Regions from separate parts of the Sphingobium sp. V4 genome, predicted to be linked through region 2. Evidence: predicted binding sites of a transcription regulator. Region 2 holds the regulator's gene; each other region holds the start of a gene.
What was found. Region 2 encodes LexA, which represses DNA repair genes until DNA is damaged. Its sites were predicted from a motif close to GTTCCNCNCTTGTTCT; they were not measured.

Region 1: a site for LexA is predicted at 2,059-2,074, ahead of K3M67_RS07395 (ATP-dependent helicase). Genes of this name have one in related genera too.
Region 3: a site for LexA is predicted at 1,304-1,319, ahead of K3M67_RS20350 (error-prone DNA polymerase). Genes of this name have one in related genera too.

What each region holds. Positions count from the first base shown of each region.
Region 1 covers NZ_CP081001.1:1,453,067-1,456,341, reverse strand. The annotation lists gene K3M67_RS07395 (ATP-dependent helicase) at 1-1,976, opposite strand, end outside; gene K3M67_RS07390 (GFA family protein) at 2,095-2,493, shown strand; gene K3M67_RS07385 (Fe-S oxidoreductase) at 2,630-3,094, shown strand; gene K3M67_RS07380 (Rrf2 family transcriptional regulator) at 3,069-3,275, opposite strand, start outside.
Region 2 covers NZ_CP081001.1:993,813-997,087, forward strand. The annotation lists gene K3M67_RS05230 (ComEC/Rec2 family competence protein) at 1-1,358, shown strand, start outside; gene lexA (transcriptional repressor LexA) at 1,349-2,032, opposite strand; gene K3M67_RS05240 (hypothetical protein) at 2,183-2,338, shown strand; gene K3M67_RS05245 (molybdopterin molybdotransferase MoeA) at 2,393-3,275, opposite strand, start outside.
Region 3 covers NZ_CP081002.1:990,176-993,450, forward strand. The annotation lists gene K3M67_RS20335 (sigma-70 family RNA polymerase sigma factor) at 1-192, opposite strand, end outside; gene K3M67_RS20340 (hypothetical protein) at 375-569, opposite strand; gene K3M67_RS20345 (hypothetical protein) at 660-1,205, opposite strand; gene K3M67_RS20350 (error-prone DNA polymerase) at 1,356-3,275, shown strand, end outside.

The DNA.
Region 1 (3,275 bases), 460 kb from region 2:
TTGGCGCGCCACAGCGACGCGCCGCCCGACATGCTGCTTTCTTCCTCCACATGCTCGGGCGGCAATTCGCCGACGAAGCGCGACGGGATGCTGCTGGTCCACTGGCCGTAGATGCGGCGGTTGGCGGCATGAATGATGGTGCAGCGCCGACGCGCCCGCGTGATCGCCACATAGGCGAGCCGCCGTTCCTCCTCCAGGCTGTTCTGCCCGCCTTCGTCCAGCGCTCGCTGCGATGGGAACACGCCTTCCTCCCAGCCGACCAGGAATGTGGTGTCGAACTCCAGGCCCTTGGCGGCGTGGATTGTCATGATGGTGACCTTGCGCTCGTCCGCCTGCGCTTCATTGTCCATGACGAGGCTGACATGCTCCAGAAAGGCGCCCAGCGTCTCATATTCCTCCATCGCGCGCGCGAGTTCGGAGAGATTTTCCAGCCGCCCGGCGCTTTCGGTGGTGCGCTCCGCCTGCAACATCGCGGTATAGCCGCTTTCGTCCAATATCTGCCGCGCCAGTTCGGCATGAGGCAATTGCGCCGCCCGATCGCGCCAGCGGGCGAGATCGCCGATAAACGCGCCCAGCGAACGGCGCGCCTGCGGCGTCAGTTCGTCAGTGTCGAGGATGCGTGCAGCGGCGAGAGCGAGGGGGATGCCCTGCGCCCGCGCGAGTCGGTGCAGCTTCTCCACTGCCTTGTCGCCCAGGCCACGCTTCGGCACGTTGACGATCCGCTCGAACGCCAGGTCGTCGGCAGGCTGGTTGACCAGCCGCAGATAGGCGAGGGCGTCTCGGATTTCCGCGCGCTCGTAAAAGCGGAAGCCGCCGACGATGCGATAGGGCAAGCCGATCTGGATGAAGCGGTCTTCGAACTCGCGGGTCTGATGCTGGGCGCGGACCAGGATCGCGACCTCGTCCAGCGACCCGCCGCCGCGTTGGACCGCCTCAATCTCCTCACCGACCCGCCGGGCTTCCTCCGGCCCGTCCCATACGCCTATCACCCGCACCTTCTCGCCGACATCTATGTCGGTCCAGAGCGTCTTGCCCAGGCGATTGCCATTTTCCGCGATGACGCCGGACGCCGCGCCCAATATGTGGGGCGTGGAGCGATAATTCTGTTCCAGCCTGATGATCGTCGCGCCCGGAAAATCCTTTTCGAACCGCAGGATATTGGCGACCTCGGCTCCGCGCCACGAATAGATGGACTGATCGTCGTCGCCCACGCAGCAGATATTCTTGCGGGTCTGGGCCAGCAGCCGCAGCCATAGATATTGGCTGGAGTTGGTGTCCTGATATTCGTCCACCATGATATAGCGGAATTTCTGCTGATATTGCTCCAGCACGTCGCGATGCTTCTTCAAGATCGTCAGAACATGCAACAGCAAGTCACCGAAATCGCACGCATTTACGTCGCGCAACCGCGCCTGATAGGCCGCGTAGAGCTTCTGCCCCTTACCATGGGCATAGCCCTCGCTCTCGCCCGCGCCGACATCATCGGGCGTCCAGCCCTTGTTCTTCCACTGGTCGATAAGGCCGCCCAGCTGCCGTGCGGGCCAGCGCTTCTCGTCGATCCCCTCCGCCTGGATCAGCTGTTTCATCAGCCGCAACTGGTCGTCGGTATCGAGAATGGTGAAATTCGATTGCAGTCCGACCAGTTCAGCGTGGCGCCGCAGCATCTTGGCGGCGATGGCGTGGAAGGTGCCGAGCCAGGGCATCCCCTCCACCGCATCGCCGATCATCGCGCCGACGCGCACGCGCATCTCCCGCGCCGCCTTGTTGGTGAAGGTAACAGCCAGGATTTCCGACGGCCAGGCGCGGCGCGTGGCGATCAGATGGGCGAGCCGCGCGGTCAGCGCCGCGGTCTTGCCCGTGCCTGCGCCGGCCAGCACCAGTACCGGGCCTTCCGTGGTCAGCACGGCTTCCCGCTGGGGTTCGTTCAGCCCCTTGAGATAGGGCGGGTCGTTGGGAGTGGGGGCTGGCAGCGTCATCTTCGATCAACTAGGGACAGGGGGAAGGTTGAGCAAGGGGCACGGCCTTGACGCGTGCCCTTGCCGTGGGGGCCTTTCTATGAGAACAAAAGGCGAATCATGCAAGGAGGGACGAGCCATGGTTTCGGGTAAATGCCAGTGCGGCGCGATCCGCTACGAAGCTGAGGGCGACCCCGCCTACAGCGCAATCTGTCATTGCGCCGACTGCCGCGCCAGCGCCGGCGCGCCGATGGTTGGCTGGGCGCTGTTTCCGGAGGAGAAGGTGAAGATCAGCGGCGATCCGGTGCGCTACCAATCTTCGCAAAACGCGACCCGCCATTTCTGCGGGGTTTGCGGAACGGGGCTGTTCTACACCAATCCCGTCATCTTCCCCGGATCGATCGACATCCAGACCGCGACGCTGGACGATCCCGCCGCGCTACCGCCGCAGGCGCATGTGCAAATGGCGGAAGCGGCACCCTGGATGGACAAGGCCCATGATCTTCCCAAGTTCGACCGTTATCCCGAAGGGGACTGAACGCGCGAAGAAAGGTCGTCCGGCGCGCATCCGGCACATCTGGTCGTCGGCGTAAGGAACGTCCAACACATCCTGCCGGTTCTTTCGCTGCCCGATCGGGCGAACGGGGCGAAGAACATAGGAAAGGATGATCCCGATGAAAAAGATTCTGCTGGCGGGCGCGGCCCTGCTGAGTTTCACCACCTTGTCCGGAATCGCGGTCGCGCAGGAGACGCCCGCGCCGAGCAGCCAGCCTCCCGGTGACGCCATGACACCGCCCGCTGATCCCGCAACGCCCACGATGCCACCCCCGGCCGCCGATCCAGCCATGCCGGCCACACCGGCTGAACCTGCCATGCCGCCGTCGCCGCCTGCTGGTGCCGATCCCAATGCAGGACTGCCCACCGGCGCTGTTCCCGCCGATCCCGGGATGACGCCGGCGCCCGCCGAGGTGCCTAAAGACCCGGCCGCGCCAGTCGGCTCCTCCTCGAATCCTGTGACGGTGGGCGGCAACATGACACCGCCCCCGAGCGAGACGAAGGACTATCCGGTCTGTTCGCGCGCAGTGCAGGACAGCTGTATCAATCCCGGCGAGGTCAGGAAGGGACGCAAGCCTCGCTGACGCCTGGCGCAGGGGCGGGCAGGGCGGCAATCAACGCCGCCAGCCGGCCCCGGTCCCTCGCAGCATCGGTCAGGCTGTAACGATCGAGAACAGAGAGAAAGGCGTTCGTCGCTTCGGTCAGAACGCCTGACAGGCCGCAGGCCGGGCGGATTGCGCAAGCCGCGCAATCCGCCATTTTCAT
Region 2 (3,275 bases):
ATGCGGAGGCGATGCGGCGGAGCGGCCTGGCCCATCTGCTGTCGATCAGTGGGCTGCACGTCACCGCGCTGATCGGCGCCGTGATCTTCCTGCTGATGCGCGTCATGGCGCTCAGCCGGCGCGCTGTGCTGGGCTGGCCGCTGATGCTGATCGCGGCGACCGGCGGGGCGCTGGCGGGGATCGGCTACACCTTGCTGACAGGGGCCGAGGTGCCGACGGTCAGATCCTGTGTCGCCGCACTGCTGGTTCTGGGCGGGCTGGCGATGGGGCGCGATGCGATCACCTTGCGGCTGGTGGCGGCCGGCGCGCTGGTCGTGCTTCTGTTCTGGCCCGAGGCGCTGGTCGGGCCGAGTTTCCAGATGAGTTTCGCCGCAGTGACGGCATTGGTGGCGCTGGCCGAGCATCCGCGCTTTCGCGCCTTTGCCGCGGCGCGTGATGAAGGGATGATTCGCAAAGGCGGCCGTCTTCTGGCGGTGACGCTGGCGACCGGCGTCGCCGTCGAACTGGTGCTGATGCCGATCGCGCTGTTTCATTTCCACAAGGCGGGCCTGCTGGGCGCCTTCGCCAACCTGATCGCGATCCCGCTCACCACCTTCCTGGTCATGCCGCTGGAGGCCTTGGCGCTGGCGCTCGACCTGGTGGGACTGGGGGCTCCGGCCTGGTGGGTGACGGAACAAGCGCTCAACCTGCTCCTGCTTCTGGCCCACAGCGTGGCCGCCAGTCCGATGGCGACCATGGTGGCGCCGGCCATGGGCGCCACCCTGTTCGGCATGACCGTCGTCGGGTTGCTGTGGTGCCTGTTGTGGCGGACGGGAATCAGGTGGCTGGGGCTGGCGCCGCTGGGCATCGGCATGGCGGCGACCCTGATGGCGTCACCGCCGGATGTCCTGGTCACGGGCGACGGACGGCATGTGGCGGTGCGGATAGAGAAGGGCATGGCGACCCTGCGCGCCGGGGCGGGAGACTATGTCCGCGACGTGCTGTCGGAAAGTGCGGGCCATGACGGTGAGCTGGAAGCCATCGCGGCGCTGCCGCAGGCGCGCTGTTCAGCGGACCTTTGCGCAGTCGGGTTGAGAGACAGGACGGGTCGAGACTGGCGGTTGCTCCTGACCCGCAGCGACATGCTGATCGCGCGGCGCGACTTTGCACGGGATTGCGCGGCGGCGGATATCGTCATCAGCGATCGGGGCCTGCCGCGCTGGTGCCGTCCGCGCTGGTTGAAGATTGACCGCCGGTTGCTGGCGCGCACCGGCGGCCTGTCCATCAGCCTGCAAGATGGCGAAGTTCACACCGTCCATCGACCGGGCGACGCCCATCCCTGGATCGTGCGCCCGAGGTCCGGAAAATCTCAGTTATAGCGGCGCAGCAGACCGGCGAGTTTGCCCTGGATACGGACCTGACGCGGATCATAGATCTGCGGTTCATATGCCGAGTTGGCGGGGTCGAGCCGGACCCGGCTGCCTTCGCGCCGGAAATATTTGAGCGTCGCTTCCGCATCGTCGATCAGGGCGACGACGATCTGCCCCTCGCGCGCGACATCCGTGCGCTGGATCAGGGCGAAGTCGCCGTCGAGGATGCCGGCTTCGACCATCGAATCGCCAGATACTTCCAGCGCATAATGATCGCCCGCGCCGAGCAGCGCGGCAGGGACGGAGAGCATGGCCTGTCCCTCCATCGCCTCGATCGGAACGCCGGCCGCGATGCGACCGTGCAGGGGGATTTCGATCACGTCATTGGCGGCGATTGGCAGGGCAGGCGCCACCCTGGGCTGCGGCGCGACCGCAGGCGCCATCACCGGCGCGGGGGGGCGGTGCATGGCGTCGGGCAGCTTGAGGACCTCCAGCGCGCGAGCGCGGTTGGGCAGGCGACGGATGAAGCCGCGTTCTTCCAACGCGTTGATGAGGCGGTGGATGCCGGACTTGGAACGCAGGTCGAGCGCATCCTTCATCTCCTCGAAAGAGGGGGACACGCCGCCCTCCTCCAGCCGGGTCTGAATGAAGCTCAGCAATTCCTGCTGCTTGGGCGTCAACATCGCTGCGGTCCTCCGTGGAACGTATGAGGAACGCATAGGAAACACATGGGGATTAGTCAAGCGCCGAACGGCCGGTCGCATTTCGCGGAACGCGCGTCGTGGTCCGGGGGTTTCAATGCCACCCTCCACAGAGGGTATAGGAGAGTGACAATGGCCAACCAGAATGATCAGGACAAGTCCCAGCGCCGCGACCAGCAAGGCGGCGGTGGTCAGAGCGACCGTCAGCATCAGCAGGAAAACCGGCAGGACCAGATGGGCGACGAACGCCGCCAGGACAAGGCGCCGGGCAACAAGCAGCAACGCTGACCAAGCCGACAGATCAGCAGAAAGGGGCCGTTCCGCGGCCCCTTTTTCTGTCCGTCACGCGAGTGGAAGCACGGTCATGCGGTCGCCGGGCAGGGCTGGCGGCGATCCTGCCGGGCGCAGGATCAGGCAGTCGGCCTGCGCCATGGCGGCGGTGGCGGCGCTGTCCTGCGACGTGACGGATACGGCTCCGTCCCTGCTGCGCCAAGCGCGGAGATAGTCGTCGCGATCACCCGTGGCCGGCAGGGGGGATGCAAGCCGCGATTCGCCGACGGGCGGCAGAGGATCGACCGCCCCGCCGAGGTGACGGATCAGCGGCAGCAGGAACAATGTGCCGGTGACGAAAGCCGATACGGGGTTGCCGGGCAAGCCGAGGAACAGCGAACCGCCAAGCCGACCGGCCATCAGCGGCTTGCCGGGACGCATCCTGATCTTCCAGAAATCGAGTGTGCCGCCCGCCTTGGCGAAGGCGGGACGGACGAGATCATGGTCGCCGACCGACGCGCCGCCGGTCGAGACGATGATGTCGGCCTCGCGGGCCTGTTCCAGCGCAGCCACCATGGCGTCGAGATCGTCGGCTATGATGCCGAGGTCGATCACGTCGCAAGGCACGTCCGCCAGCATCGCCGCCAGCATGGGCGCGTTGGAGGACGGCAGGAAGCCCGGCGGCGTCGGCGCGCCGGGAGGCACAAGTTCGTTGCCGGTGGACAGCAGCGCGACCCTGGGCCTGGCATGGACCGGCAGATCGCCATGGCCCGCCAGCACCGCAAGGGCGATCTGGGCCGGACCGATGCGCGTTCCGGCCCGGAGCAGGACAGTGTCGCGGGCGAAATCCGAAGCGGCGGGGCGAACGTGGCGGCCGGCGGGCAGCGGATCTGCGTTGGCGCGCAGCAGGTCGCCATCGCGGGTCGCATTTTCCTGCATCAATATGGCGTCGGCG
Region 3 (3,275 bases), on a different replicon from region 2:
GGCGGTGAAGCGGGTACGGGCGGCCCAGGCTTTGAGCATCGTTTCCTGCACGAGATCATCTGCGGTATCGGGATTGCCGCACAGCCCGCGCGCGAAAGCGCGCAGATGCGGGATGGTCTTGCCGAGCTTGTCCTTGAAATCCGTGTCCGAGAGAATGGCCGCTGGTGTTTCGACGTTGCTGTGATCCGTCACGCTGCTCTCTCCGCCTTGCTTATCGTTAACGGGGATACGAACATTTCGGCTCGGTATCGGTTCCTTCGTAGTCGCCGCCAGAACGAGAAGACCCCGTCAGCAGGGGCGCTGGCGGGGTCCTTTTCTCATCAAGCCGCACTGCGGGGGGATGAGCGCGACCCGATAAGATGATTAACGCAGCATCAGGCCGTCGGGTCCGACCGGACACACTTCGCCAGGGCCAATACGCCGCCGCCAATGGCGGCGAGCAAGCCGAGCTTGGCGACGGTCTTGATGGCGCCCGAGGCGACATAGCCGAGGATCGCGCCCTTGATGCCGCTGTCGCCATCCTTGCGGTCGATCGCTGCGCCAATGACGGGGCCGATGATATGCTTCATGGGAAATGCGCTCCTGGTGACGAATGGGAACGGGGCTCCAAGCCCCAGGCTGACGGTCGGAAAACGCGCATCGTGCGGAATGGATGCGGCTCAGCTGTCGGCTCTCCACCGAGCCAACGCGCTGTCATATTTTTGGCGGGCAGCATCAATCGCTGCCTCGAGTCTGGTCCGTTCCTTTTTTTCCGCAGCCCGCAAGCGCCTGATCTCCTCTCTCAGCCTGACGCGCCGCTCTTCCAGTTCCGCGACCTTCGCATCGAGGGCCTGTTGGTGCGCCTCGAGCTTCTGTTCGGCCGTGTCGAGCGCCGCTCGGCTGGGCCGCGGGCGGGGTTTTGCCGGGCGACGCGGTGACGCCGGTTCGGGGTTTGGCTTTTTCCTGTTGCGGCTCGCGGGCGGTTTCGATTGCGCGAGCGATGCCAGATGCTGCTCCGGGCTGCCACGCGGAAGTTTGATCACTGCACCGGGCTCGGCGAGCGGCGCCTTCATGAGCTTGGCATCGGTAACCTGTTCCGCGACGCCCCGCGCGAAGAGGTTGCTGTCGGCACCCCAGGCCTCCAGCGCCTTCTTCTGGCTGGGCGCGGCAACATAGGCGTCATGGAAGCCGATCGGCGTGCGGAATACCTTGAGTTTTGCTACCATCCCTATCTTTCCCGACCTACGATTGCTGGCTGGATCGATGCCAACTGAACGCACTTCTTCTGTCATCGGCTGCAACCGCGATTGACTCTCGATGCGACGGAACAAATAGTGAACATATGCGCTATGATGTGAGAATCGGCAGGTGCCGCCATGCGATACGCTGAACTCCAATGCGCCTCGCATTTCTCCTTCCTGCGCGGGGCATCGAGCTGCGAGGAACTGTTTTCCCAAGCGGAGGCTTGCGGCCTCGACGCGCTCGCCATTACGGATCGCAACAGCCTGGCCGGGATCGTCCGCGCCCATGAGGCGGCGAAGGTCACCGGCGTTCGGTTGATCGTCGGCTGCCGGCTGGATCTTAGCGACGGCCAGTCGCTGCTGGTCTATCCTATCGACCGCTCGGGCTATGCCCATCTCTGCCGCTTGCTCAGCCGCGGCAAGAAGCGGGGCGGGAAGGGCAAATGCATCATCGGCTGGGACGATGTCGCGGAATTTGCCGAAGGGCTGCTCGCCATATTGCTTCCGGGGGAGGTAGAGGAAGCGCAGGCTGTGATCGGGCACTTCGCGGAAATCTTCGCCGGAAGGGATTATCTGGCGCTGACCTTGCGCCGGCGGCCCGGCGATCAGCTACGCCTGCACAACCTCTCCAATCTTGCCGCGCGCCATGACGTACCGACCGTGATCACCGGCAACATACTCTATCACCATCCGCATCGCCGGGTGCTGCAGGAGGTGATGACCTGCACCCGACATCGCTGCACCATCGATGAGCTGGGTGCCCGGCGCGAGCTTTATGCTGACCGCTATCTGATGCCGGCTGCGGAGATGCACCGGCTCTATGGCCGTTATCCCCAGGCTCTGGCGCGGACGCTGGAAATCGCCGAGCGCTGCCGCTTCTCGCTCGACGAACTCAAATATCAATATCCCGACGAAGCCAGCGTACCCGGTCAGACGCCCCAGGCGGCGCTGGAGCAGATGAGCTGGGAAGCAGCGGAGGCGCGCTATCCCGAGGGCGTGCCCGACAAGGTCGCGCGCCTGCTGCGCCATGAGTTGGGGCTGATCGCCGAGCTGGGCTATGCGCCCTATTTCCTGACGGTGAATTCCATCGTCCGCTTCGCTCGTAGCCGGGATATTCTCTGCCAGGGCCGGGGATCGGCCGCCAACAGCGCGGTCTGCTATGTCTTGGGCATCACCTCCATCGACCCCGAGCGCTCCGATCTGTTGTTCGAGCGGTTCGTCAGTCAGGAGCGCAAGGAGCCGCCGGACATCGACGTCGATTTCGAGCATGAGCGGCGCGAGATCGTTATGCAGTGGGTGTTCGACACTTATGATCGCAACCATAGCGCGCTCTGCTCCACCGTCATTCGCTATCGCGCGAAAGGCGCGATCAAGGATGTCGGCAAAGCGCTGGGTTTGTCGGAGGATTTGATTAAAGCACTGTCCTCTCAGGTCTGGGGCTGGAGCGAAGAGGGTGTGCAGGAGCGCCATGCCGAGGAACTCAACCTCAATCTCTCCGACCGGCGGCTGCGGCTGGCGCTCGATCTCGCCCGCGAGCTGATCGGAACGCCCCGCCATTTGTCACAGCATCCCGGTGGGTTCGTGCTGACCCATGACCGGCTCGACGAGCTGGTGCCGATCGAGCCGGCCGCCATGGCGGACCGACAGGTGATCGAATGGGACAAGGATGACATTGACGCGCTCAAGTTCATGAAGGTCGATTGCCTGGCGCTGGGCATGCTGACGGCAATGAAGCGCGGGTTCGATTTCCTGGAGCAGCATAAGGGCATCTGCATGGACCTGTCCTCTATCCCGCCCGAAGATCCGCGCACCTATGCCATGATCCGCGCCGCCGACACGCTTGGCGCCTTCCAGATCGAGAGCCGGGCGCAGATGGCGATGCTCCCGCATATCAAGCCGCGCACCTTCTATGATCTGGTGATCGAGGTTGCGATCGTGCGGCCAGGGCCGATCCAGGGCGACATGGTCCATCCCTATCTGCGCCGCCGGGCGGGCAAGGAGAAGGTCGAATATCCCAAGCCCGAACTGGAAAAGGTGCTGGGAAAAACGCTGGGC